4 regions of the Methylobacterium sp. NMS14P genome follow, and region 1 is predicted to be linked to each of the others. Evidence: riboswitches for the same ligand, from Rfam matches in the RefSeq annotation. Region 1 holds a riboswitch; each other region holds the start of a gene.
What was found. Region 1 has a riboswitch for cobalamin ahead of LOK46_RS04555 (TonB-dependent receptor). Riboswitches for the same ligand answer to the same signal wherever they lie in the genome.
Positions count from the first base shown of each region.

Region 2: another riboswitch for cobalamin. It lies ahead of LOK46_RS25765 (TonB-dependent siderophore receptor); the one in region 1 lies ahead of LOK46_RS04555 (TonB-dependent receptor).
Region 3: another riboswitch for cobalamin. It lies ahead of LOK46_RS16795 (CbtB domain-containing protein); the one in region 1 lies ahead of LOK46_RS04555 (TonB-dependent receptor).
Region 4: another riboswitch for cobalamin. It lies ahead of LOK46_RS14050 (TonB-dependent receptor plug domain-containing protein); the one in region 1 lies ahead of LOK46_RS04555 (TonB-dependent receptor).

Region 1 covers NZ_CP087106.1:956,564-962,488, forward strand. The annotation lists gene LOK46_RS04540 (alpha/beta fold hydrolase) at 120-833, shown strand; gene LOK46_RS04545 (RluA family pseudouridine synthase) at 800-2,218, opposite strand; gene LOK46_RS04550 (NUDIX hydrolase) at 2,361-2,795, opposite strand; cobalamin riboswitch at 2,933-3,125, shown strand; gene LOK46_RS04555 (TonB-dependent receptor) at 3,411-5,594, shown strand; gene LOK46_RS04560 (PepSY domain-containing protein) at 5,588-5,925, shown strand, end outside.
Region 2 covers NZ_CP087106.1:5,411,623-5,417,547, forward strand. The annotation lists gene nikR (nickel-responsive transcriptional regulator NikR) at 1-179, shown strand, start outside; partial or broken gene LOK46_RS25755 (TonB-dependent siderophore receptor) at 182-1,195, shown strand; gene LOK46_RS25760 (DUF1624 domain-containing protein) at 1,366-2,547, opposite strand; gene LOK46_RS25765 (TonB-dependent siderophore receptor) at 2,547-4,463, opposite strand; cobalamin riboswitch at 4,787-4,985, opposite strand; gene LOK46_RS25770 (hypothetical protein) at 5,315-5,925, opposite strand, start outside.
Region 3 covers NZ_CP087106.1:3,499,957-3,505,881, reverse strand. The annotation lists gene cobW (cobalamin biosynthesis protein CobW) at 1-959, opposite strand, end outside; gene LOK46_RS16805 (DUF1636 domain-containing protein) at 956-1,357, opposite strand; gene LOK46_RS16800 (CbtA family protein) at 1,350-2,102, opposite strand; gene LOK46_RS16795 (CbtB domain-containing protein) at 2,119-2,301, opposite strand; cobalamin riboswitch at 2,337-2,531, opposite strand; gene LOK46_RS16790 (discoidin domain-containing protein) at 2,693-4,057, shown strand; gene LOK46_RS16785 (S10 family peptidase) at 4,080-5,672, opposite strand; gene LOK46_RS16780 (DNA polymerase III subunit chi) at 5,672-5,925, opposite strand, start outside.
Region 4 covers NZ_CP087106.1:2,917,778-2,923,702, reverse strand. The annotation lists gene LOK46_RS14075 (MFS transporter) at 1-379, shown strand, start outside; gene LOK46_RS14070 (phosphatase PAP2 family protein) at 389-1,114, shown strand; gene LOK46_RS14065 (hypothetical protein) at 1,290-1,466, shown strand; gene LOK46_RS14060 (hypothetical protein) at 1,498-1,755, opposite strand; gene LOK46_RS14055 (PepSY domain-containing protein) at 1,755-2,027, opposite strand; cobalamin riboswitch at 2,514-2,722, shown strand; gene LOK46_RS14050 (TonB-dependent receptor plug domain-containing protein) at 2,842-4,812, shown strand; gene LOK46_RS14045 (ABC transporter substrate-binding protein) at 4,821-5,654, shown strand; gene LOK46_RS14040 (FecCD family ABC transporter permease) at 5,651-5,925, shown strand, end outside.

The DNA of each region.
Region 1 (5,925 bases):
GTTGCCAAGGCATGCGTCGCGCGGGACGCCCGGATGGTACCCCGGTTTCACCGGGATGCCGCGGCGCGACAGGGCGCTCGCGGGAGGGTTAGTGCGGTGACAGGAAGGGTGATCCGGCGATGAACCTCGTGCTGCTGCCCGGCTTCATGACCGACACCGACCTCTGGTCGGACATCGTCGGACGCCTCGCCGAGGTCGGTCCGATCACGCACGGCGATCTCACGCGCGACGCCGCCATCGCCGACATGGCGCGCCGCGTCGCCGCGGAGGCGCCCGCGCTCTTCGGGCTCGTCGGCTTCTCCATGGGCGGCTACGTCGCCCGCGCGGTGGCGCGGCTGGAACCGGACCGTGTGGAGGCGCTCGTCCTCGTCGCGACCTCGTCGCGCGCCGACACGCCCGCCCAGGCGCGCCGGAAGGCCGCCGCAATCGCCCATATCCGCCAGCAGGGCTACCGGGGTCTCAGCCGCGCGGCGATCCTCCAGTCGGTGCACCCGGACCGGGCCGGCGACGGGGCCCTCCTGACCCGGATCCGGCAGATGGGCGACCGGCTCGGCGGGGAGGTCTTCCTGCGCCAGGCCAGGCGGGCGCGGGAATCAGACCGCGACCGCCTCGGCGCGATCGGCTGCCCGACCCTGGTCGTGGCGGCGGCTCAGGACGCCCTGCGGAGCCTCGACGAGGCAAGGGAACTCCGCGACGGCATCCCGGGCGCGACCCTGACGGTGATCGACGGGTCGGGACACATGCTGCCGTTCGAGGCCCCGGACGCCCTCGCCGACGCGATCGTGCCCTGGCTGCGGGCTCAGGCCTCCGGAGCCTCGACGATCGGGTCGTAGCGGGCGGCGTCGAAGCCCAGGAGGTTCCAGCTCTGGGCCATGTGCGGCGGGAGCGGCGCGCTCACGTCGATCGGCTTGCCGGTCCGCGGGTGCGGGATGACGATCCGCCGGGCGAGCAGGTGGAGGCGGTTCTGGATGCCGCCCGGCAGCTCCCAGTTCTCGACCGAGAAGTATTTCGGGTCGCCCACGATCGGGTGGCCGATATGGGCCGCGTGGGCGCGCAGCTGGTGCGTGCGGCCGGTGACCGGCTTGAACGACAGCCAGGACAGCTTCTGGGCGGCCTGATCGACCATCGCGTAGTAGGTCAGCGCGTGGCTCGCGCCCTCGTCGCCGTGCTTGGCGACGCGCATCCGCGCGTCGGCGTCGGTGGGCTCCTCCTTGGCGAGGTAGGTCGAGACGCGTCCCTGCCGGACCCGCGGCACGCCCGCGGTGAGCGCCCAGTAGATCTTCCGCGCCGCCCGGGACCGGAAGCTCTTGGCCAGCGTCGCGGCGGCGAGCCGGGTCTTGGCGATGATCAGGCACCCGGCCGTGTCCTTGTCCAGCCGGTGAACGAGGCGCGGCTTCTGGCCGTCCGGACCCGTGAGGGCGGCGAGCAGGCCGTCCACGTGCCGGACCGTCCCCGAACCGCCCTGGACCGCGAGGCCGAAGGGCTTGTTGAGGATCATCATGTCGGCATCCTCGTAGAGGATCAGCGACCGGATGAAGGCGGCGTCGTCCTGCTCGCGGGCGGCGCTGCGCGGCCGCTCGGTGGGCTGGTCGAGGCGCAGCGGCGGCACGCGCACGCTCATGCCCGGCTCCAGCCGGTCGTTCGGCTTGGCGCGCTTGCCGTCGACCCGCAACTCGCCCTTGCGGACGATGGTCTGCACGCGGGTGAAGGGCAGGAGCGGGAAGCGGGCGGTGAGGAAGCGGTCGATCCGCATCCCGGCCTCGTCCGGCTCGACGGTCAGGGTCTGCACGCCGGAGGCGAGGGTCGCGGAGGCGGCAGCGCGCTGCTCGCGCCGGGTCGGACCCGGCGCGGGGGCAGAAGCGGGGGCAGGGGCGGTGGCGAGGACCGGGGAGGGGGCCGCCGAGCGCCTGGCCGGCGGCCGGCTGCCGGGCTTGCCCGCCGCGGCATCGCGCGGTGCGGCGGCGTCGCGGCGCGGCTTCGGCGGCCGGGCCGGCGCCGGGGCCGCAGCGGCCTGCGCACCCCAGGGATCGCGGGTGCCGGCATCCTCGCCGCGGTTGCGGGCCGCGCGCTCGGCGGCGTCGCGGGCGCTGGTGCGCGGGCCCGTGCGGGCGCGGCCGTCGGCCTGGGCCTTGCCGCCCCTGAACTTGCTGGTGCTGAACTTGCCGGCCTGAGGCTTGCGCCCCTTCGGCCCGCCACTTTTGGGAGGTCGTGTCGTCATGCTTCCGCCGGCACCCGTCTTCGCGTCGGACGGAGCGTCCGGGCGCGTGGGCCGCGGCGTCGCGGACGTCCGGACCGATGGGATTGCCCGGCTGTAGCATCGCCCGCGCCGAGCGGCAAAGGCGGTGGACCGGCTCGGTCCGTCAGGGCTCCGCACCCCACGCGTCGCGGAGCGGGGCCTTCAGGCCGGCGGGGAAGAGATCCGGACCGCCCGGCACGTCGAGCCCGTCCAGATCGCACCACCGCGCCACGCAAGCGGTGCCGGAATCCTCGTGGAAGACGAAGCGCTCCTGCCCGTCGAACCGCCCCGGCGGCAGGGCGACGGGGAACAGGAACAGCACCTCGTGACCGACCTGCCCCTCATGCGTGAAGATGTTCTCCATGACGCGGGGGCCGCCGAGCACCGAGACGGTGACACCGAGCTCCTCCCGGAACTCCCGGATCAGGGCGTCCTCGACCCGCTCGCCGAACGCGACGCTGCCGCCGAGGGGCCGGACGCCTTTCAGCCGCCCGTCATCCGCGCGGACCTCCGCCACGAGCAGGCTGTTGCCGCGCCGGGGCAGACCCAGCGCCTTCACGCGAATCTCCGCAGGGGGCCGCCAGACCGTCATCCCGCACGGGCTAGCCCGCCGTCGGTGAGGCCGCAACGGGCCGACGTGCCGCGCGCCGATCCACGGCAACAACCGGACATACGGTTGACGCCCGGGCACGCTGCGGCCAAGCTGTGCGCGACGGTTCCCCTCGGGGATCAAAAGGGAACGCGATGAGGGGCTCGCCCCGAAGCCGCGGCTGCCCCCGCAACTGTAAGCGGCGAGCCCTTCACCACCACGTCACTGGGTCACCCCGGGAAGACGGTGCGAGGGCGGCGACCCGCGAGCCAGGAGACCTGCCGTCAGCCGTGGTCACACGCGAAACGCGCCGGGCGGGGTGTCCTGGCGGGTGTCGAGGCGCCGCCAGTCCCGAGGGGAGGCGGTCGCCGAGGCCTCGTTCGCGGTGACGTGCCACAGCAAGCGCGCCCGCGACGCCGTTCCCCATGCCCGTCTCCGCCGTCCCGAACCACTCGAGCCCTGTCGCAGGACGCCGTCGCGCGCCCGCGCAGGCAGAGGCTGCCGGACAGCGGTCGCATTGTAATGTTATTACAATGCTTGTACGACGCGGGGGCCGGCGCGCGCCGTGCACGGACCGCTTCTCCCATGTCTCCATCGACCTATCGCTCCTGCCTCGGCGGGCGGGCCCCGCTCTGCGGCGTTCTCCTCGCGCTCCTCGCCAGTCCGACCGCCGCCCAGGACGCGGTCACCCTGGACGAACTGTCCGTCGCCGGCGCGGGCGGTGACCCGGGCCGCCTCCCGCCGAACGGCCTCAACCTGCGCACGCCCGACCGGACCGCGAGCCGCCTCGGCCTGACGCCGCTGGAGACGCCGGCCAGCCTCGACATCGTGTCGGGCGAGACCGCGCGGCTCCGCGGCCAGGACACGATCGCCGAGGCCGTGACCCAGGACGCGACCGGCATCACCACCATCGCGGCGCCCGGCAACGGCAACGGCGCGTTCACGTCCCGCGGCTTTGCCGGCCCGAACTCGATCCAGCAACTCTACGACGGCACGCGCTTCTACGTCGGCGCCAATACCGTGACCTTCCCGTTCGACACGTGGAACGTCGAGCGGATCGAGGTGCTGCGCGGGCCGTCCTCGGTGCTGTACGGCGACGGCGCCATCGGCGGCGTCATCAACGTGGTGCCCAAGAAGCCGGTCTTCGTGCCGATCAACGCCGCCCGCGCGGTCATCGGCACCGACGGGGTCGCGCGGCTCGCCCTCGATTCCGGCGGCCCGCTGGGCCAGGCGGAGTACGGCGACACCTTCGCGTACCGCCTCAACGTCAGCGGCAACCGCGCCGACGGCTGGATGCGGCCGGAGGGCGATTTCCGCAACCTCGCCGTCTCCGCAGCCCTGCTGTTCCGGCCGAGCGCCGACCTCGCCTTCACCCTGAGCCACGATCTCGGCTACCAGGAACCGGCCCGCTACTGGGGCACGCCGCTCGTCGAGGGACGCATCCCGGATCTCATCCGGTTCAACAACTACAACGTCCGCGACGCGAAGATCACCTGGGCCGACAACTGGACCCAGCTCAAGACCGAGTGGTCCCCCTCGGCCGACATCACGATCCGCAACACCGCCTACCGGCTCACCAGCCGGCGCCACTGGCTCGACGTCGAGCAGTACAGCTACAACCGCGGCACCGGGCTCGTGGACCGGGGCGACTACCTGGAGATCTACCACAGCCAGGAGCAGGTCGGAGACCGCCTCGACGCGACCTTCCGGGGCAGCCTGTTCGGGTTGCCGAACCAGTTCGTGGCCGGCTTCGACGTGAACCACATCGATTTCCGCCACACCAACAACTTCTACTTCGACCAGACCACGAGCGTCCCGCTCACCGGCTACGATCCGGGCCTGTTCCCGCAGAACGGGCGGGCCCGTCCGGCCTACGCCACGCAGACGAGCCAGGCCTCGGTCTTCGCCGAGGACCGGCTGATCCTGTCGGACAAGCTCTCGTTCCTCACCGGCGTGCGCCTCGACGTGCCGACGCTGAACCGCGAGGATCTGCAGACCGGATCGCGGTTCGAGAAGACCTACCGGGCGCTGGGCTACCGGTTCGGCCTCGTCTACAACCCGACGCCGGACAGCGCGCTCTACGCCCAGTACAGCTTCGCCACCGACCCGGTGAACAGCCTGATCACGCTGTCGCAGTCGCTGGCCGGCTTCAAGCTCGCGACCGGCGATCAGGTCGAGATCGGCGCCAAGGGGCTGGCCTTCGACGGCGCCCTGGAATGGACCGTGGCGGGCTACCGGATCGTCAAGGACAACCTGATCTCGGCGATCCCCGGCCAGCCGACGCTCTCGACGCAGGTCGGGAGCCAGTCCTCGCAGGGCTTCGAGCTGGCGCTGGGCTGGCGGTTCGCGCCGGGCTGGCGCCTCGACGGCAACCTTGCGCTCCTCCACGCGCAGTACGACCGGTTCGACCAGACGGTGGGCGGCGCCACGGTCTCGTATGCCGGCAACCAGCCGATCGACGTGCCCGAGCGCGTGGCCAACCTCTGGCTGACCTGGGACGTCGCCCGCGACTGGACCGCGCGGGTCGGGCTGCAGAACGTCGGGCAGGTCTACAGCGACTTCGGCAACACGGCGCGTCGCCCGGCCTACAACCTCGTCAACGTGGTCCTCGACCATCAGGTCACGGCGGAGTCGCGCCTGTCCCTGCGGGTCTACAACCTGTTCGACAAGGTCTACGCGATCTCGGGCAACGCCGTGAACGGGGTCGGCACCAACTGGCTGCTCGGGCGCCCGCGCTCGGTCGAGGTCGCCTACACGGTGACGTGGTGAGCCTGCCGCGCCGGCTCGGCAAGGCGGGACGGCGCTGGCTGCTCCTGTTCCACCGCTGGGCCGGAATCGCCGCGGGGCTGCTCTTCGCCCTGTGGATCGGTTCCGGGCTGGTGATGCTCTACGTGCCGTTCCCGGCGCTCACCGCGGCCGAGCGCCTGTCACGGCTCGGCCCGATCGCCTGGGACCAAATCATGGTCTCGCCGGATGACGCTCTCCGCGCCGGCGGCCTCGGCGGCGTGCCGGCCGCCTTCGGCCTGGAGATGCGGGGCGGGGAGGCCATCTACCGGATCGCCGACCGCGACGGCGGCCGGGCCACGGTCTCGGCGCGGAC
Region 2 (5,925 bases), 1.8 Mb from region 1:
CGGCGCTGCACACCCTCGTCCTGCGCGGGCGTGTCCGGGAGATCCACGCCTTCGTCGACGCAATCGCGACACAGCGCGGCGTGCGCCACGACAGCCTGTCGATCATCCCGGCGCGGATCGAGGTCGTGGACCACCCGCACGGGCACACGCCCCATCCCCACGAGCATATCCGGACGTGATGATGCGGGTGCTCCATCCGGCCCGGGCCCCTGTCCGTCGGCGGGTGACCCGCCCGTCACGTGGCGCGCGAAACGGCACCGGTCTCGCCCTCGCGGCCGTGCTCGCCACAGGGACGCCCTCGAGCGAGGCGCGGGCGCAGGAGAGCGTGGCGCTGGAAGAGCTGTCGGTCGAGTCGGTCGGAGCCGGCTCGCCGTCCGGCACGACGACCGCCGCCGGCACGATCGGCCTGATCGGCCTGATCGGCCCAACACCGGGCTACGGAGCCGGGCGGGCGGTCAGCAGCACCAAGACCGACACGCCGCAACTGGATGTCCCCCAGGTGGTCACGGTCGCGCCGCGCGAGGCCATCACCGATCTCGCCGCCACCCGGGTCGACCGGGTTTTCAATTACCTGCCGGGCGTGGCGCAGCAGAACAATTTCGGCGGCCTCAGCATCTTCAGCTACGCCATCCGCGGCGTCACCACCTCGGAGATCTACCAGAACGGCTTCCCCCTCAACCGCGGTACGCCGCCCCCGCCCGACGCGCAGAACATCGAGCGCATCGAGGTTCTGAAAGGGCCGGGCGCCGGCCTGTTCGGACGCAGCGATCCGGGCGGGCTCGTCAACATCGTCACCAAGCAGCCGACCGCCCAGCGCTTCGTCGAGTTTGGCAACCAGCTCGACTCGTTCGGCCTGACCCGCGGGACCGTCGACGCGGGTGGTCCGCTCACCGAGGACGGCACCGTCCTCTACCGCTTCAACTTCGCGGCCCAGGGCGCGGGCAGCTTCCGCGACTTCGTCGACAGCGACCGGCTGCTCGTCGCTCCGGTGGTGAGCTGGCAGATCACGCCGGACACGCGCGTCACCGTCGAGGCCGACATCCAGCGCAACCGGATCATCTTCGACCGGGGCGTGATCGCCATCAACAAGCAGCTCGGCTTCCTGCCGATCTCGCGCTTCCTCGGGGAGCCGGGGCAGAGCACCATGAGAGCTCGCTCAACGTGTACCGCGTCTACCCAGGATCGCCGAGGCGCGTCACCGGGTCGCTCACGGTCAGCTTCTGACCCTGCGGCTCAAGGCGGGCGTCGTCGACGGTATTGTTCGCGCCAGATCGAAATCCGCTTTGAGGGTTCTGTTGGGGGCTGCCGTATGATCATAGCACGCCGCAAGCAGCCCCTCACGGGACAAGCATATTGCAGATTGACCTAGAGGTACTTGAGCCAAGCGATGTCGCGCCGCGACGCCTTGAGGCGCGAGAACCATGCCGTCGGGAAGTAGAGGGGCGCGATCAGCCCAGCGGACCACACGAGAATCCACGCATAGTTGCCGACGCCGAACACGGTCCCCTGCGTCGCGCCCCAGGTCGCGAACGCGCCGTGGTAGAGCAGCCGCAGAACCGTCAGGTGAAACAGGTAGAAGAAGAGCGGCGCACCGCCGAACACCGCCAGCGCCGCGACGACCGGGCGGTCGCCCATGCGCTCCAATAGGACGAGCAATAGCGCCCCGCTCCCGAGCGTCAGGAGCAGGAACAGCAGCGATGGCGGATACTTCGTCAACGCGAAGAAGCTCATCGCGGTCCGCAAGGCGCTCTCGTCGACGATGAACCAGGGCCTGTCCCCGTAGCCGTTCGCCAGACGCAGCAGCGCGAAGGTGACCAGCAACGTGATGCCGACGGCAGCGAAACGGCGCTCGCGCCGACGTGTGGCGACACCGGGGAGGAACCACGGACCGATGGCATAGCCGAGCGCGATGACACCGATCCAGGGAAGCACCGGATAGGTCGTCTTCGCGACCAATCCGAAGGGAAGGGGAATGACGTCGCGCTGGTGCAGCATGGCCCAGACGGTAAAGAGGGGGTTGTCGGGCTGAAGTTGAATCGGATCGAGGAGGTTGTGTCCGCAAACGACCAGCATTCCGACCGCGAATAACGCCGAGCGCGGCAGGCCGATCAGCGCTGCCAGGACGATCATGCACACGCCGATGCACCAGATCACCTGAAGCCAAAGCGTCGGGCTGGCGACGCCCCAGTACAGTTCCGAGAGGTAGAAGACCTCCAGGGCCATGAGCACGAGACCGCGCTTCACGAGATAGGCGCGCGTCTCCGCCAGGGTGTGCCGGGCGCTGAACAGGTACGCGGCCACGCCCGTCAGCACGATGAAGATCGGCGCGCACAGGCTGGCCGCGAGGCGGGCGAGATACAGGGCTGGCAGGGCGGTCCTGGCATCGACTGGATCGGCGACCGGCACGTGCAGAAACCAGGTTTCACGCAGGTGGTCGAGGAGCATCAGCACCATCACCAGCCCGCGCAGGGCGTCGATGGACGCGAGGCGTCCGGTCGCGGCCGGTGCCTTCGTCGACGCCTGCAGCGTTCCAGGATGCACGCCCATCAGAAGCGCGCCGTCATGCTGACGGTCACCCGCCGCGGTTCGCCGACGCCGACCCAGAATGTGTTGTAGGAGCGCTCGTAGTACGTCTCGTCGAAGATGTTATCGACGTTGAGCCCGAAGCGCAGGTTCTCGTAGCGGTAGTAGGCCAGGGCGTCGGTCAGCACGTAGCCAGGAAGCCGGAACCGCTCGTTGCCGCTGTCCCCGAGACGCGAGCCGACGGCCCGAACGCCACCGCCGAACCCAAAACCCTTCCAGTCGCCGGCCTGGACCTCGTAGACCCCGAGCAGGCTGCCGGAGTGGCGCGGGATGTTGAGGAGCGGCGAGCCGACCCGCAGGACCTCGTCGCGGGTCACCGCGGCGTCGATGAAGGCGTAACCGCCGATCACCCGGAACTCGGGCGTCACCTGTCCGACGAAGCTGAGATCGAAGCCCTGGCTCCGCACCGCCCCGGCGGCGATCTGGAAGAAGAAGTCCCGCGGGTCCGTTGTCAGGACGTTCTCCTTCTCGATGTGGAACGCCGCGCCGGTCACGCTCAGGCCGGTGAAGAGGTCGAGCTTGATGCCGGCCTCGTAGCCGAAGCCGGTCTCTGGGGCGAAGGGACGGGTCGCGATGTCGAAGCCGGTGTTGGGACGGAACGAGGCCGCCACGTTGCCGTAGAGCGAGAGGAAGGAGAGCGGCTGGTAGACGAGACCCGCGCGGGGCGAGAAGCCGGTCCGGTCCTGCTCCGTGCGCTCGTTGCCGACCTTGTCGCGGAAGGTCTGGTTGTAGAAGTCGGTCCGGTTGCCGATGAGGAGCTTCCATTCCGGGCTGAGCGCGATCTGATCCTGCACGTAGACGGCGGTGTTCCCGACGTTCTCGCTCGCGCTGTAGCGCCGCGTGAAGGGCGGCTTGGGCTGGCCGTAGACCGGGGTGAACAGGTCGATGGCGAAAGGGTCGAGCCGCGGCGTCGAGCGAAGCAGGTTCTCGGTGCTGTTGTAGCGCTCGTGCTCCAGGCCGAGCAGCACGGTATGGGCGAACGGCCCGGTGTCGAAGTGCCCGACGAGCTCGGCCTGCCCGATCGCCACGCCCCAGGTGAAGTCGTGCCGGCGGAACTCGCGCAGCAGGGTACGGCCGTCATCGAGGAGGCCGGTCGCGCCGGTCTGCAAACCGGTCAGGCTGCCGGTGTTGAAGTGTCCGGCGACTCTGAGCTGCCAGTCGGCGTTGAAGGCGTGATCGAGGCGGATCTGCAGGATCCCGGCCTCCGACACGGAGTCGTCGCCCGGCTCACCGAAGAAGCGCGAGCGCGGGACGAGGCCCAGGCGGTTGTTCACCGCGGTGGTGCCGCGGTCGAAGGTCTGGCGGTTGCGCAGGTACTGAGCCTCGACGGTGAGCTTGGTCTCCGGGCTGATCAGCCAGCTCACCACCGGTGCGACCAAGACGCGGTCGCCGTCGACGAAATCGCGAAAACTGTCCTGCCGGGAGAGCGCGCCATTGAACCGGTAGAGGACGGTGCCTTCCTCGTTCAGCGGCCCGCCGGCATCGACGGTGGTGCGCGCCGTGCCGAAGCTCCCGAACAGCGTGCCCGTCTCCACGAAGGGCAAGGCCACGGGCTGCTTGGTCAGGATGTTGACGGTGCCGCCCTGGTCGCTGCGCCCATAGAGTGCCCCGCTCGGTCCCTTGAGCACCTCGATGGACTGCACGTTCTGGGTGTCCGGCGCGCCGTTGTAGCCGCGGGCGATGTTGAAGCCGTTGAAGAAGATGTCCTGGGTGGCGAAGCCGCGCACCGAGTAGAGCGCGAGGTTCTGGGCGCCGAAATCGTTCTGCTTGCCGACGCCCGGCACGTAGTCGAGGGCGCGCTCGACGCGCGTGGCGGCAGTATCCCGCAGGACCTCCTGGGGCACGACGTCGACCTGCTGCGGCAGCGAGAGCCGCGGCATCACGGTCTTGGTCCCGCTGTAGAGATCCCTGACCTGGTAGGTGGGGGCGGCGGTGTAGCTGCCCTCGACCGAGAGCGGGTCGAGAACGACCGCCTCTGTGGCGGCGTCGGCTCGTAAGCCCTGGGCGGTCGCCGGGGTCAGCCCAAGGAATACGAGAGCGAGTGATGCGACGGATGCGCGAAGCCGCCATTGCGGCGCGGGACGGGACACGGACTCAAGACCTCGGGACGGCAGTGGCACGTCACCGCGAACGAGGCCTTGGCGACCACCTCACGAGGCAGCGCTTTGACACCCGTCAGGACACCCCGCCCGACGCGTTTCGCGTGTGACCACGGCTGACGGCAGGTCTCCTGGCTCACGGGTCACCGCCCTCGCACCGTCTTCCCGGATGAGGCTCATCCAGTGACGCGGTGGTGCTGGGCTCGCCGCTTACAGTTGCGGGGGCAGCCGCGGCATCGGGGAGACCCTCACCGCGTTCCCTTTTGATCCCCCGAAGGGGGAACCGTCACGATCCAGCTACAGCCTCACGAACTCGTGAGTCAACGCGAGCCAACAATCCATCCGGCGAACGTCGCAATCCATTCGGCGATAGGCGCACCACCGTTTCAGTCGTCCCCAGAAGGTCGTGTTGAGGCGGTCTTGCGCCGCTTGCTGAGACGCACCCCACGGGCCATTGTGGTGGCACAGATGCCTCCGCGGCCGATCAAATAAGTCTTTGATGTGTAATGTTTTTCTAAATCATACGGCGGCATCCCCTCTCCGCCAGTCTCTCCGTCAAAGCACCCGAAGACCGGCGTCCTCCCGCTGTCTTGGCGCCTGTCCCTCGCCCCTGTGAAGCCCGCAGGCCGCGGTCAGAAGCTGTACCCAACGCGCAACCGCATCTGATGGCGGTCGAAGCTCGACAGGTCGAGCGGTCCGGGCTCGCCCATCGCCTGCCCGGCCACCTGGAAGCTCCAGGTGAACGAGGCCCAGGCCTGGGGTGACAGGGTCGTGTAGGCGGTCGGTCCGAGATACACGGCCTCGCCCGCGAACCGGTCTAGCGCCAGGCCGTCGTAGGTCCGGGCATAGCGTGCCTCGCCGCCGAGGAAGAGGCCGGGCCGGACGCAGTAGGCCAGCGCCCCCGCCACCTCGATCCCCGATCCGCGCACGGGCGCGTCCATCACGGTCAGCCGCGTCGTGGAGAGCGCGAAGCCGACATTGACGGCGGCGATCAGCTTGCCGGGGATGATCTCGCGGTCGGCCAGCAGGCCGATCTCGGTGCCGAAGCTGCGCGCCGGCACGCCGGACCCGCCGTCGACGGTTCCGTAGCCCGGCACGATACTGAGGGTCAGGCCGAAGGGGGCCGCCCGGCGATCCAGCAGGCGCAGCCGGGTCTCGAGGAAGCCGCCGTTGAAGCCGCCCGTGGTCCGGGTCGGGGTGCCCGGCGCGCCGATGTCGTAGGCGTTGAAGGTGACGCCCGGGG
Region 3 (5,925 bases), 2.5 Mb from region 1:
GCTTCCCCGGCCCGCCAGGGGCGGTCGAAATGATGGGTCACGCGGCGGCCGACGCCCTGCACCACGAGGCGCATCGGCTTGCCCTCGACCTCGGCGAAGCCCTTGATGCGCAGGACGCCGGCCGCCTCGGCCGCCGTCTCGACCCGGGCCGCGAGATCCCCCGCGGTCACCGCCGCGCGCACCGGCAGCGCGACCGTCTCGAAATCGTCGTGGTCGTGGTCCTCGCCCTCTCCGTGATGCGAGGGGCGGGCGTCGAGATCGTCCTCGGCGGCCGCGCCGAGGCCGAGCAGCACCCGCGGGTCGATGGCGCCGTTCTCGGTCTCGACCACTTTCACGGCGCGGGGCAGGTGCCCCTCGACCTCGGCGCGGACCCGCGCCCGGGTCGCGGCGTCGATCAGGTCGGCCTTGTTGACCACCACGAGGTCGGCGCAGAGGAGCTGGTCCTCGAACACCTCCTCCAGGGGGTTGTCGTGGTCGACCGACTGGTCGGCGGCCCGCTGGGCCGCCAGGGCCTCCGGATCCTCCGCGAAGGCGCCCGAGGCCAACGCCGGGCCGTCGACCACCGCGACCACGCCGTCGACGGTCACCCGCGAGCGGATCGCCGGCCACTGGAACGCCTGGACCAGCGGCTTCGGCAGGGCGAGGCCGGAGGTCTCGATCAGGATGTGCTCCGGCGGCTCGGCGCGGCCGAGGAGGGTCTCCAGCGCCGGCACGAAATCGTCCGCGACCGTGCAGCAGATGCAGCCGTTCGGCAATTCGACGATGGCGTCCTCGGTGCAGCCCTCGACGCCGCAGGCCGCCAGGAAGGACTTGTCGAAGCCGATGTCGCCGAACTCGTTCACCAGGATGGCGAGGCGGCGCCCCTTGGCGTTCTCGACCACGTGGCGGACGAGGGTCGTCTTGCCGGCCCCGAGGAAGCCGGTGACGATGGTGCAGGGGATCTTGTTGACGAGGGTCATTCCGCGGCCTCCAGGGTGCCGGCGGGGAGCGGGCGGGGTTCTGGGAAAGGGGGGATGCGGGCGATCACGCCCTTGCGGAACGCCTCCGGACGCTCGCGCCAGGGCACGATGCCGTCCGGGGTCGCCGCGTAGGCCGCGAGCCCGCCGAGGATGATCTCGGCCGAGGCGGCCGGATCCATGTCGCCGTAGACGTAGGTCCAGCGGTCGGCCGCGGCGACCGCCACGGTGCAGGGCCGCTTGCAGACCGACAGGCACTCCACCGCCTCGACCCGCAGGTCCGGCGTGCCGCCGCTTTGCGCTCGGAGCGCCTCCAGCAGGCGGGCCCCGGCGCGGGGCCCGTCCGGGTCGTCGTCCGGGCGGCGGCAGGCGGTGCAGACGTAGAGCACGGTCTCAGGCACGGGCCGCCCCCCGATCAGCGCCGCGGGCGAAGGCCTGCCACGCCCAGCCGAGCCCGAGCCCGATCAGGATCCAGAACACGAAGCTGATGGCGAGCGACCGGGCGGCGAACTGGGCGGCGAGCGCGGCCGGGAGTTCGGACGAGGCCTCGGGCGCCTGCGGGGCGCCGACGACGTGCGGGGTGATGATCAGGACGAGCCCCCCGAGGATCGTGATCAGCGCGCGGCGGATGGTGATCAGGTAGAGTCCCATCCCGGTCGCCGCGGCGGTCATCACCCACCACGCCTGACGCGTCGCGAGCGGCGCTGCCGCGCTGCCGGGCAGTTCCGGCGGCAGGCCGAGGCCCGGCGCGAGGGCGACGCTGGCGAAGCCCGCCACCGCGAAGGCGAGGCCGACCTGCGGCGTGGGTTCGCGGCCGCAGGCGAGCATCACCGCGCCGAGCAGCAGCGCGTAGCCGACGCCACCGACGAGGGTCGCGAGCCCGGTGAAGGCCATCCGCGGCAGGCCGGGGCCGGGCTGCCATTCCGGCGCGGCGTCGGGCGCGGCGTGGTCGTGCCCGGCATGGGCCAGCACGATCGGGAGCGCCTTGATCGGGAGCGCCTTGGCGGCCTGACGCGGCGCCTCTTGCTGCTCGTAGCGCTCGGCCGCCACGATCAGCGGCGAGGTCAGCGTGAGTTCGAGGCCCGTCACGACGGCAGCCGCGAAGAAGCCGGCGGCGAGCGCCGCCGACAGGAGCCGGATGATCATCCCTGGTCCGGGGACGTCAGTGGCAGGGGAAGTTCTGGGTGTGTCGGAAATCGTGCGCCGCGTTGTGGAGCGCGATCGCCGGCGAGAAGCCCGCCATGAACAGCAGGCCGAGGCCCAGCACGGCCGCGAACGCGACGGCGATCGGGCGCTCCGATGAGCGGGTGCCGGCGGCGACGGGGGCGAGGGTTTGCGTCGTCATCAGAAGCGTCTCCAGCCGCCCCACCGGCGGCATTGCGGGATCCTGTCGCGACGGCAGGTCTCCTGGCTCGCGGCTCGGCGCGCCCACCGCCTTCCCGGATCGCTCCGGTGGCGCATGGCGGGCGCTCGCCGCTGACAGTTGCGGGGGCAGCCGCGGAATCGGGGCTTCAAACCCCTCACCGCATTCCCTTTTCACCCCGTCTCCGGGGCACCGTCGCCCGGCCGTTGTAGACGCATGACCGCCGGGACACAACGGAGCGGCGCCGGATCGCGACCGTTTCCCGCGCCCGCCCCGCTATCGGGGCGGGCTTGACGGCCGCGCCCCGGAGCGGGCACCGCCGCACCCGATACCCGCCCGGCCCCGGCGCGGGCCCTGAACTCCCGGAGACCCGATGGCCCCGACAGACGATCCGACCCCGGTCCTCGTCGATCTCGCGGCCGGCCGTGACCGGCGGATCGTCTCCGATGCGGCGACGGGAACGACCTGGCTCGAGGTCGACCTCGGCGGCCGGTTTCCGATCCACTCCGTCGCCCTGCGGTCGGGGGAGGCGGCGGTTCCCCCGGAGCCCGGCGACGTCGCGGTGGCGGTCTCGCAGGACGGCGCGACGTGGACCGAGCCGGACCTCGCCGGCTGGACCGCGACCCCGGACGCCCTCGTCGCCGCGATCGTCCCCGACGAGCGGGCTTGGGCGCGCGCGGTCCGGATCGCCGCGCCCGCACCGGCTCAAATCATCGGCGTCGGGATCCGGGCCGACGAGGCCGCGGTCGACCTGATCGCGCTGCGGGCGATGCTCGGCCTCGACGTGACGCTCCTGAACGAGAAGTCCGGCGCCAACGTCTACGTCACCTACAATCTGCGATCGGCGCCCGACCGCGCCAGCCACGCCCTGGTCGGCCTGTCGCTGTTCGAGAACGGCGCCTTCGGCAACTGCCTCGTCCAGTACATCATCGCGGTATCGATCGCGAAGGCGCTCAACCTGAAATACATCAAGGTACCCAAGGTCGACCGCAGCAAGGTGATCTTCCTGACCGAGCGCCTGACCTGCGACGGCATCACCTTCATCCCGCCGGACGAGCCGCTGCCGCCGGACGGCTACTTCCTGTCGGGCCTGTTCTTCGACCCGACGCAGTTCGAGCGCGTGACCGCGCTGCGGGGACCGACGGACTCGCGCGCGATCGTGCAGAGCGTGATCCGGCCGCTGTTCAACGGCCTGCCCGAGACCTTCCCGGCCAAGCCCGACGACCAGCTCCTGATCCACATCCGCTCGGGCGACATCTTCAGCACCTGGGTCGATCCGCACTACCCGCAGCCGCCCTTCGCGTTCTACCGGATGGTCATCGACCGGTTGCTGGCCGAGGGCCGGATCCGCTCGGTCAAGCTCGTGTTCGAGAATCGGCTGAACCCGGTCATCGCGGAGGTGGAGGCCTACGCGGAGCGACGCGGCCTGCCGGTGGAGATCCAGAGCGAGTCGCTGATCTCCGACGTCGCGGCCCTGGTGAACGGCCGCTATCTCGTCTTCGGGCTGGGCACCTTCGGGCCGGGGATCTGCCACCTCTCGGATCGGGTCGAGCAGGTTTTCTACTTCGCGTCGAACTGGCCGCAGGGTTTCCAGTCGATCCCCACCATCGGCAAGGTCGTCGAGGTGCGCGATCTCGAGGGCCGCTACATGAAGGTCGGGGAGTGGCAGAACACCGAGGCACAGCGCCGGATGATGGTGGAGTACCCGGCCGAAGCCCTCGCCTTCGACGACGCGTGACCGCTGCGCCGGGCCGGAGACGCTACGGCGCGGTCCTGAGATGCTCGGCGGGGGCGCCGGCCGGACGGGTCGCGCCGGCGTCGCGCACCTTCAGGGCGTCCGTGTACATCCGCTCGACGTCCGCCTTGAAGGCGGCGCGCGAATCCGGTCGCGTGTAGAACATGTGCCCGCCCGGGTAGACCGCGAGGCTCAGGCGACCGGCCGCGTAGGCGGGGACCTGTGCCAGCAGGAGCTTCGAGGCGAAGTACGGCGTCACCAGATCGGTGAAGCCGTGCGCCACGAGGACGCGCAGGTGCCCGTCGAGGGCCAGATCGCCCTTCAGGTTCGACAGGACCTCCGGGGCCTGCCGACCCGAGCCCCAGCTCCAGCCGCGGTTGACCGCGTTGCTCAGCAGCTCGTAGCGCATGTTGGTCACCGGCCACTTCAGCGTGCGCGCGTAGAGGTCGAGCATCGCGCTGGTCAGCGGCGCTTGGAGGGCCGTGAGCTGCGGATCCTCGAAGCTCGACTGGGCGGCGTCCGGATTCGGGTCCCAGCCGGTGATGCCGGTGTCGTAGGCGCTGGTCACGCGGCCCTCGGAGCGGTCGATCTCGCGCTGAACGCTCCGGGTCGAGAGGCGCGCCGCCTGCGCGCGCACCAGGGCGGGGTCGAGGCCGACGAGGGGCGCGACCTTCTCGGTCATCCGGGCGACGGCGGCCGTGTCGCTCGGCCCCTTGAGCAGGTCGCTCAGGTACGGGCCCGAGGCGTAGGCCTCCGCGTCGCCGAGCAGGGTGGGCGTCGGCACCGTGCCGGCCCGCTCGAGGGCGCCGGCCGCCAGCGAGGGCAGCTTCAGCACGTAGCCCCACGGGTTGGCCCGCGGCGTCTCCAGCCACGCGAAATCGAGCACCGGCGACAGCAGCACCATGCCGGACAGGCCGACGCCGATCTCCTCCTGGAGTTTCTCGGCGATCAGCGGGCCGCGGAAGCCGCCGTAGCTCTCGCCGACGAAGAATTTCGGGCTCGCCATGCGGTCGTTGACGCGCAGGTAGCGGGCGACGGTCGCCGCCAGGGTCGAGGCGTCCGAATCGACCGACCAGTAGGCCTTGCCGTTCCCGTCCGCGGCCCGGCTGTAGCCGGTGCCGACAGGGTCGATGAACACGAGGTCGGTGAAACCCAGCCACGTCCCGTCGTTGGGCGTCAGCGTCACCGGCTGGGACGGGCTGATGCTGTCCCCGCCGACCGGCAGCCGCCAGGGCCCGATCGCCCCGATGTTGAGATAGGCCGACGCGGCGCCCGGGCCGCCGTTGACCGCGAAGGTGACGGGACGCTCCCGGCCGGCCTGCGGCGCCATCGTGTAGGCGACGTAGGCGATCTCGGCCTGAAGCTTTCCCGCCTCGTCGACGAGGGGCAGGCTGCCGGCCGTTGCGGTGAAGTCGAGGGTCCGGCCGTCCGGCAGCGTCACGCTCTGCTTCGTCGTCGCATCGGGCGGCAGGCGGCGCCCTTCCGGGCCGCGCGGCGCCGGCTTGGCCTCCGCGGGATGCGGGTGCGGCGCGTCCTGGGCCAGCGTGGCCGAGGGCGCGGCCAGAGTCAGGGCGAGGGCGAGCGCGGCGCGCCCGAGACGTGCGTGGGGGGCCACCATCAAGCCTTCTTGTTCCAGCGTCCGGAATCGTCCTGCTGCCAGTAGGCCACCGCGTGACCGGCGTCCTTGGCCTGCTTCCACTGCTCGCGGGCGCGCAGGAGCGCGTCCTGATCGGACCCGTCGAACAGGATGCAGATCCGCTCGTACTGCCCGGCGTCGGGCGGCAGGTCGGCGCCCTCCACCAGGAAGCGGATCGAGGCCGCGTTGGGATTCACGTCCCGGAGCGTGAGCACCACCGGCTGGCTCGCGGAAT
Region 4 (5,925 bases), 2.0 Mb from region 1:
GCCCGCCCGGGCCCTGCTCTACCTCGTCTGGCGCGACCCGTACTGGCTGATCGCGGTCCAGTGCCTCGACGGCGTCGGTGCCGGGCTGCTCAGTGCGGTGAAGCCCCTGGTGATGGCCGACATCACCCGCGGGACCGGCCGCTACAACGCCGCCCACGGCCTGATCGGGACGGTGCAGGGCGCGGGCGCTTCCCTGTCATTCGTCATCGCCGGAACCTTGGTCCAGCAGGCGGGGTTCGATGCGGCCTATCTCGCGTGCGCTGCCGTCGCGGCGGTCGCGCTGGGGGTGCTCGTGGTGCTGCTGCCGGAGACCGCCCCCGGGAAGCGTTGGGTCGGCCCGGCGGCGTGGCTGCGGGCGTTGCGACCCGGCAATGCATGAGGTGGGACGGTGAAACATCTGGTGGCCATTGGGGGGCGTAAGCGGTTCACCGCGACGCTGGCCGTGCTCCTGTCCCTCGCCCTGCCCGCCGCCGCCGGGACGCTGCACAGCACCTACATCGACCCGGCGGCGATGACGCTCCAGCGCGTCCTGCCGCCCCCGCCTGAGGCCGGCACGGAAGCGGCCAAGGTGGACATGCAGGCCGTGGAAACTGCCGTCCGCGCTCGTACGCCCGACGACGAGCGCCGCATCACCGCGAACCTGCCGTGCACCCTCGACCGCTTCACCGGGGTTCTCGGACCGACCTTCACCACGGAGACGATGCCGGACACCGCGGCGCTTATCGAGCATGTGTTCCAAGACGGCGAACTCGCCGTGCTGGCGGCCAAGGCCGCCATCGCCCGGCCGCGGCCCTACACGGTGAAGCCGGACCTCGCCACGTTCGGGCATCGCTCCGACAGCACGTCCTACCCGAGCGGCCACGCCACGTTCGGGTATCTCGCGGCCACAGTGCTGTCGCGCCTCGTGCCCAGGAAACGTCAGGCGCTGTTCGCGTTCGCGGCCTCCTACGGGGAGAACCGGATGATTGCCGGCACCCATTTCCCATCCGACCTCGAAGCCGGGAAGATCGCTGCGCCCGCCATCGCGGAGGTGCTGTTCCGCGACCCTCGCTTCAAACGGGATCTCGACCGGGCGACCGCGGAAATCGCGGCCCAGGGAGTCTCCGGTCGTTAAGACGAACGCCGCTTCGGTCAGGATCACGAAGGCGGGAGCCGGGTTGCGAGGTCAGCCCACGTGTCCATCTGCGATTCCAGGCACCCCGGGCGTCCGCGCGCCCTTCGTCGCCGCATGCACTTACCCCGGAGACAGGCCGCTCGACGTCCGAGCCCCGAACGACAGGAGACCGACCATGCACTACGTCACCAAGGAGAAGGCGGCCGAAGGGCACTTCATGGTCAAGGTCGCCGGTCGGCCCGTCATCGAGACCTGCGAGAAGCGTCAGGCCAAGAAGCTCGTCCGCGCGATCAGAGGCCTGCGCCACTTGAAGAAGGCCAAGAAGCAGGCTGGAGCCTGGCGGCTGTACTGAGTACCGGGTGGTAGGGCCGGGGGCTGGCTCGTCAGACGAGCCGCATCTCGCCCGGCTTGAGACCCAGGCTCCGTGTCAGGTCCCGCGAGAGGGCACCGACAACCTCGGTCTCCATGCCGTCCTCGGTCAGTACGTCCACGTGCGCAAGCGCGGCCTCAGCCGAGGTCGCGACCACGGCGTAAACGCGTATCGCCTCGCGCTTCCGGCGCACGGCAACCAGATACGCCGTGCGCTTTCCCTTCTTGCCGCCGCCGACCTCAGCGGTGGCGAATTGCCCGGCCTTGCCCATCAGTCCTTATCGGGCTTTTCCTTGGTGATGGCGCCCGTCTTGGGATCGACGTGGAACTCCATCTTCACGCCGTTCTTCATGCCCTCGCCTTCCCAGTGGCCGTCGTCAGCCTCCAGTTCGGTGATGCTGGAGTAGCCCGCATCCATCAGCTTCTGCTTGACCTGCTCGGCGGGCATCCAGTCGGCCCCGGGCTTGTCGCTCTTGGCGATGGCAGGGCCTGCCAAGCACATGGCCATGGCCAAGGCGATCGGGGCAAGGGTCCGGGATTTCATTAGCCGCCTCCATTCCAGCAATGCCCGTCAACGGACAGCGCGAAGGACGGTTGCCCCACGTCGGCCGTGAAGCCAGAGCAGGCATGCCCGTCGGAATGACCGGGATGTCCCGCCCGGTCTGGCCACGCCGCGGCGAGCGAGGGTAACAGCCTGCGATAGGAAAGCAGGCTGGGATATGCTGATAGAGTCCATCATCGGAATGACGCGCCGCCGCTGGCAGGCCGAGCGGCCGTTCGAGGGCCATACGAAGGAAAGCCTTCATCGCAAGCTTCGGAGCCCGGCCGTACGAGATGCCGTGAAGGAGCAGCTGCGTCGAGAATTGGCGCTTCGAGAGCGGGATCCGATCTCGACCTAGGACGTCTAAAGCCTACCGACCCTAGTTCTTGGTATTGTCGGCTAGGCGATATCGCGGCAACGAGCGACCCGTCCCGGACGCCACACATCTGAACAACGTGTTTCCATGCGTTGACGGATGGACGCATCGCAGCCTAGCTTGAGCGGGACGGTTCCCCTCGGGGATCAAAAGGGAACGCGGTGAGGCCACGCCCGTGAGGGCTCGACCGATGCCGCGGCTGCCCCCGCAACTGTAAGCGGCGAGTCCTTCATCACGACGTCACTGGGCGGCCTCGCCCGGGAAGACGATGAGAGGGCGACGACCCGCGAGCCAGGAGACCTGCCGTCAGCCGTGGTCACACGCGGAGCTTGCCGGGCGGGGTGTCCTGGGAGGTGTCGCGGCGGCGTGGTTCCTTGGAGGACGCGACCGCCGAGGCCTCGTTCGCGGTGACGTGCCACAGCCGTCCCCCGAGGCCGTCCCGTGTCCTGTTCCGTTCCCTCCGCGCTTCGGCGTAGCTTGGCGCTGTCATGCGCCGCATCCGCGCTGCTCGTCTCCATTCCCGCCCTCGCGCAGCAGGTCGCCGCGCCGTTCGCCGATGCCCAGGGAGGCGCACAGGCGTCGGTCTCCCTGTCCGAGATCTCGGTCTCGGCCACGGGCGTGCCGACGCCGATTGCCAACACAGGATCAAGTGTCACCGTGCTCACCGACCGCCTGCTTCAGGAGCAGCAGCGCCGGACGGTGCCGGATGCCCTCCAGCAGGTGCCCGGCCTCAACGTCGTGCAGACCGGCGGCGCCGGCGGCCAGACCTCGGTCTTCATCCGCGGCACCAACTCGAACCACGTGAAGGTCCAGATCGACGGCATCGACGTCAACGACCCGTCGACCCCGAACCGTGCCTTCGACTTCAGCCAGTTGCAGACCTACGACCTCTCGCGGATCGAGATCCTGCGCGGGCCCCAGAGCGGCCTCTATGGCGCAGACGCCATCGGCGGCGTCATCTCCGTCGTGACCAAGCGCGGCGAGGGACCGGCCCGGGCGACGGCGACCGTCGAGGGCGGCTCGTTCGGCACGTTCAACCAGTTCGGCAACATCTCCGGCTCGGAGGGCATCTTCGACTACTCGGTGTCGGTCGGCCACATCCGGCAATCCGCCGTCCAGGTCACGCCGTTCGAATTGCTGCCTCGCGGGGTGCCGTTGCGGACCGCCTTCACCGACATCAAGACGGTCTCGACCAAGCTCGGGGCGCAACTCACCGACGAGTTCCGCCTCAACTACGTGCTGCGCTTCTCCGACAGCACCTATCTCGACCAGGCCGACGGCGGCTTCCCGTACGTGCCACTGCCCTACCGGAACCTCAACGACCAGCAGCAACTGATCATGAGGGGCGAGGCCGAGTGGACGCCGGTGCCCGGCTTCCACAACGTCTTCGGGGCGAACTACTCGAAGTTCGACCGCCTGTTCGCCGGCCCGCTCGACCCGCTCGCGCCGCCGACGCCCACCACCTACCTCGGGGAGCGGACCCGGTTCGATTACCGCGGCGACTGGCAGGTCTCACCCGGCAACCTCGTCCTGTTCGGGGCACAGCGCGAGGACGAGCGCTTCGAGACGACCGGCATCGACCGATCCAACGGCAACACCGCCGGCTTCGCCGAGCTTCAGACGACACCCTTCGCGGGAGCCGCGCTGGTCGCCAACATCCGCCACGACGCGAACGACCAGTTCGGCGGCGCGACCACCTTCCGGGTGGCGCCGAGCTACATCGTGCCCGGCACCGAGACCCGCCTGAAGGGCAGCGTCGGCACCGGCTTCAAGCCGCCGACCCTGAGCCAGCTCTATCAGGACTATCCGGGCTTCCGCTTCTTCGGGAACCCGAACCTACGGCCGGAGGAAAGCTTCGGGTTCGACGGCGGCTTCGAGCAGCCGCTGTTCGACGGCTTCATGACCGTGGGTGCGATCTACTATCAGACCGACTTCAAGAACCTGATCCAGACGGCCTACTACCCGACCTTCTCCACCAACGTGAACGTCGGCCGTGCGACCGCCTTTGGCACCGAGAGCTTCGTAGCCCTGCGCTTCAACGAGTTCTGGAGCGGGCGGCTGGACTGGACCACCACGGTGACGAAGGACGAGATCGCCCACCAAGAGCTGCTGCGTCGGCCACGCAACAAGGTCAGCGCGACCGCGATCTGGAACCTGATGCCGGGCTTGACCATGACCGGCACGCTAATCGTGTTGGGGTCGTTCGTGGACGGCAATCGGGACTTTTCCGTACCCCGCCTGAAGGCCCCCGGCTTCACGCTGGTGAACCTCTCGGTCAACTACGCCTGGAGCGAGACCCTGACGGTGTTCGGGCGGATCGATAACCTGTTCGACCAGCGCTACCAGAACCCGACCGGCTTCCAGGGTCCGGGGCTCGCCGTCTACGGCGGCGTCCGCGTGACGTCGTTCTGAGGTCGCCGATGCCTTCGCGCCTCGTGATCACCTTCGCGGCCATGATGTCCGCCGTACCCATGGGCGCGGCGGCGGCACCCGTGCGGGTAGTCTCGATGAACCTGTGCGCCGACGAGCTCGTCCTGCGGCTGGCCGACCGTGACCAGGTTCTGGCCGTCACCTACCTCGCCCGCGACCCGCGCGGGTCGACGGTCGCGACCGAGGCGGTCGGGCTGCCGGTGACGCGGGGGCTCACCGAGGAGGTCGTGGCCCTGAAGCCCGATCTCGTCATCGCCGGTGCCTTCACGACACGCTCCACGGTGGGCATGCTCAAACGCGTCGGCGCCCCCGTGCTCGAACTCGGCGTGCCGGCCGACCTCGACGGCGTCCGCGCGCAGATCCGGCAGGTCGCGGCGGCGCTCGGCCATCCCGAACGGGGCGAGGCGATGGTGGCGACGCTTGATGCGCGTCTTGCCGCCATCGTGCCGGCTAGGCGGCCTCTCCGCGCCCTGGTGATGCGCCCGAACGCCTTCACGGTGGCACCCGGCGGGCTCGGGGACGCGCTGATCCGCGCCGCCGGCCTCGTCAACGTCTCGGCCGAAATCGGGCGTGACCGTTTCGGGCAGGTGCCCCTCGAAGCGGCGGCGCTGGCGAACCCGGACCTGATCGTCGTCGACGAGGGCGCACCGGGCTCGCCTTCGCTCGCCGACACACTCCTGCACCATCCGGTCTTTCGGGCTCTCGCGCGGGCACACCGGACGGTCGACATCCCGAACCGTTTCTGGACCTGTCCGGGGCCGCAGGTCGCGGAGGTGGTGGCGCGCCTCGCCGACGCAGTGAATACGCAGGCACCTCGGCCATGAATGCGCCGGTCACCTCGCTCCGTCCAACGGACTCCCGTCGCCTCGGAACGCCGCGCGCCCGGCGAACCGTCATCGCCGTCTTGGGGCTCACCACCCTCGCGCTGACGCTCGCCTCCATCGCCATCGGCTACGCACCCTTCGACGTGCCCGCCGCCTTCGCGGACCTCGTTACCGGTCGCACGACGCTTCCGGCCCTGGTCCTGTGGGAGCTTCGCATCCCGCGCGCCCTGCTCGGAGTGCTGGTTGGCTTCAGCCTCGGCCTGACCGGCGC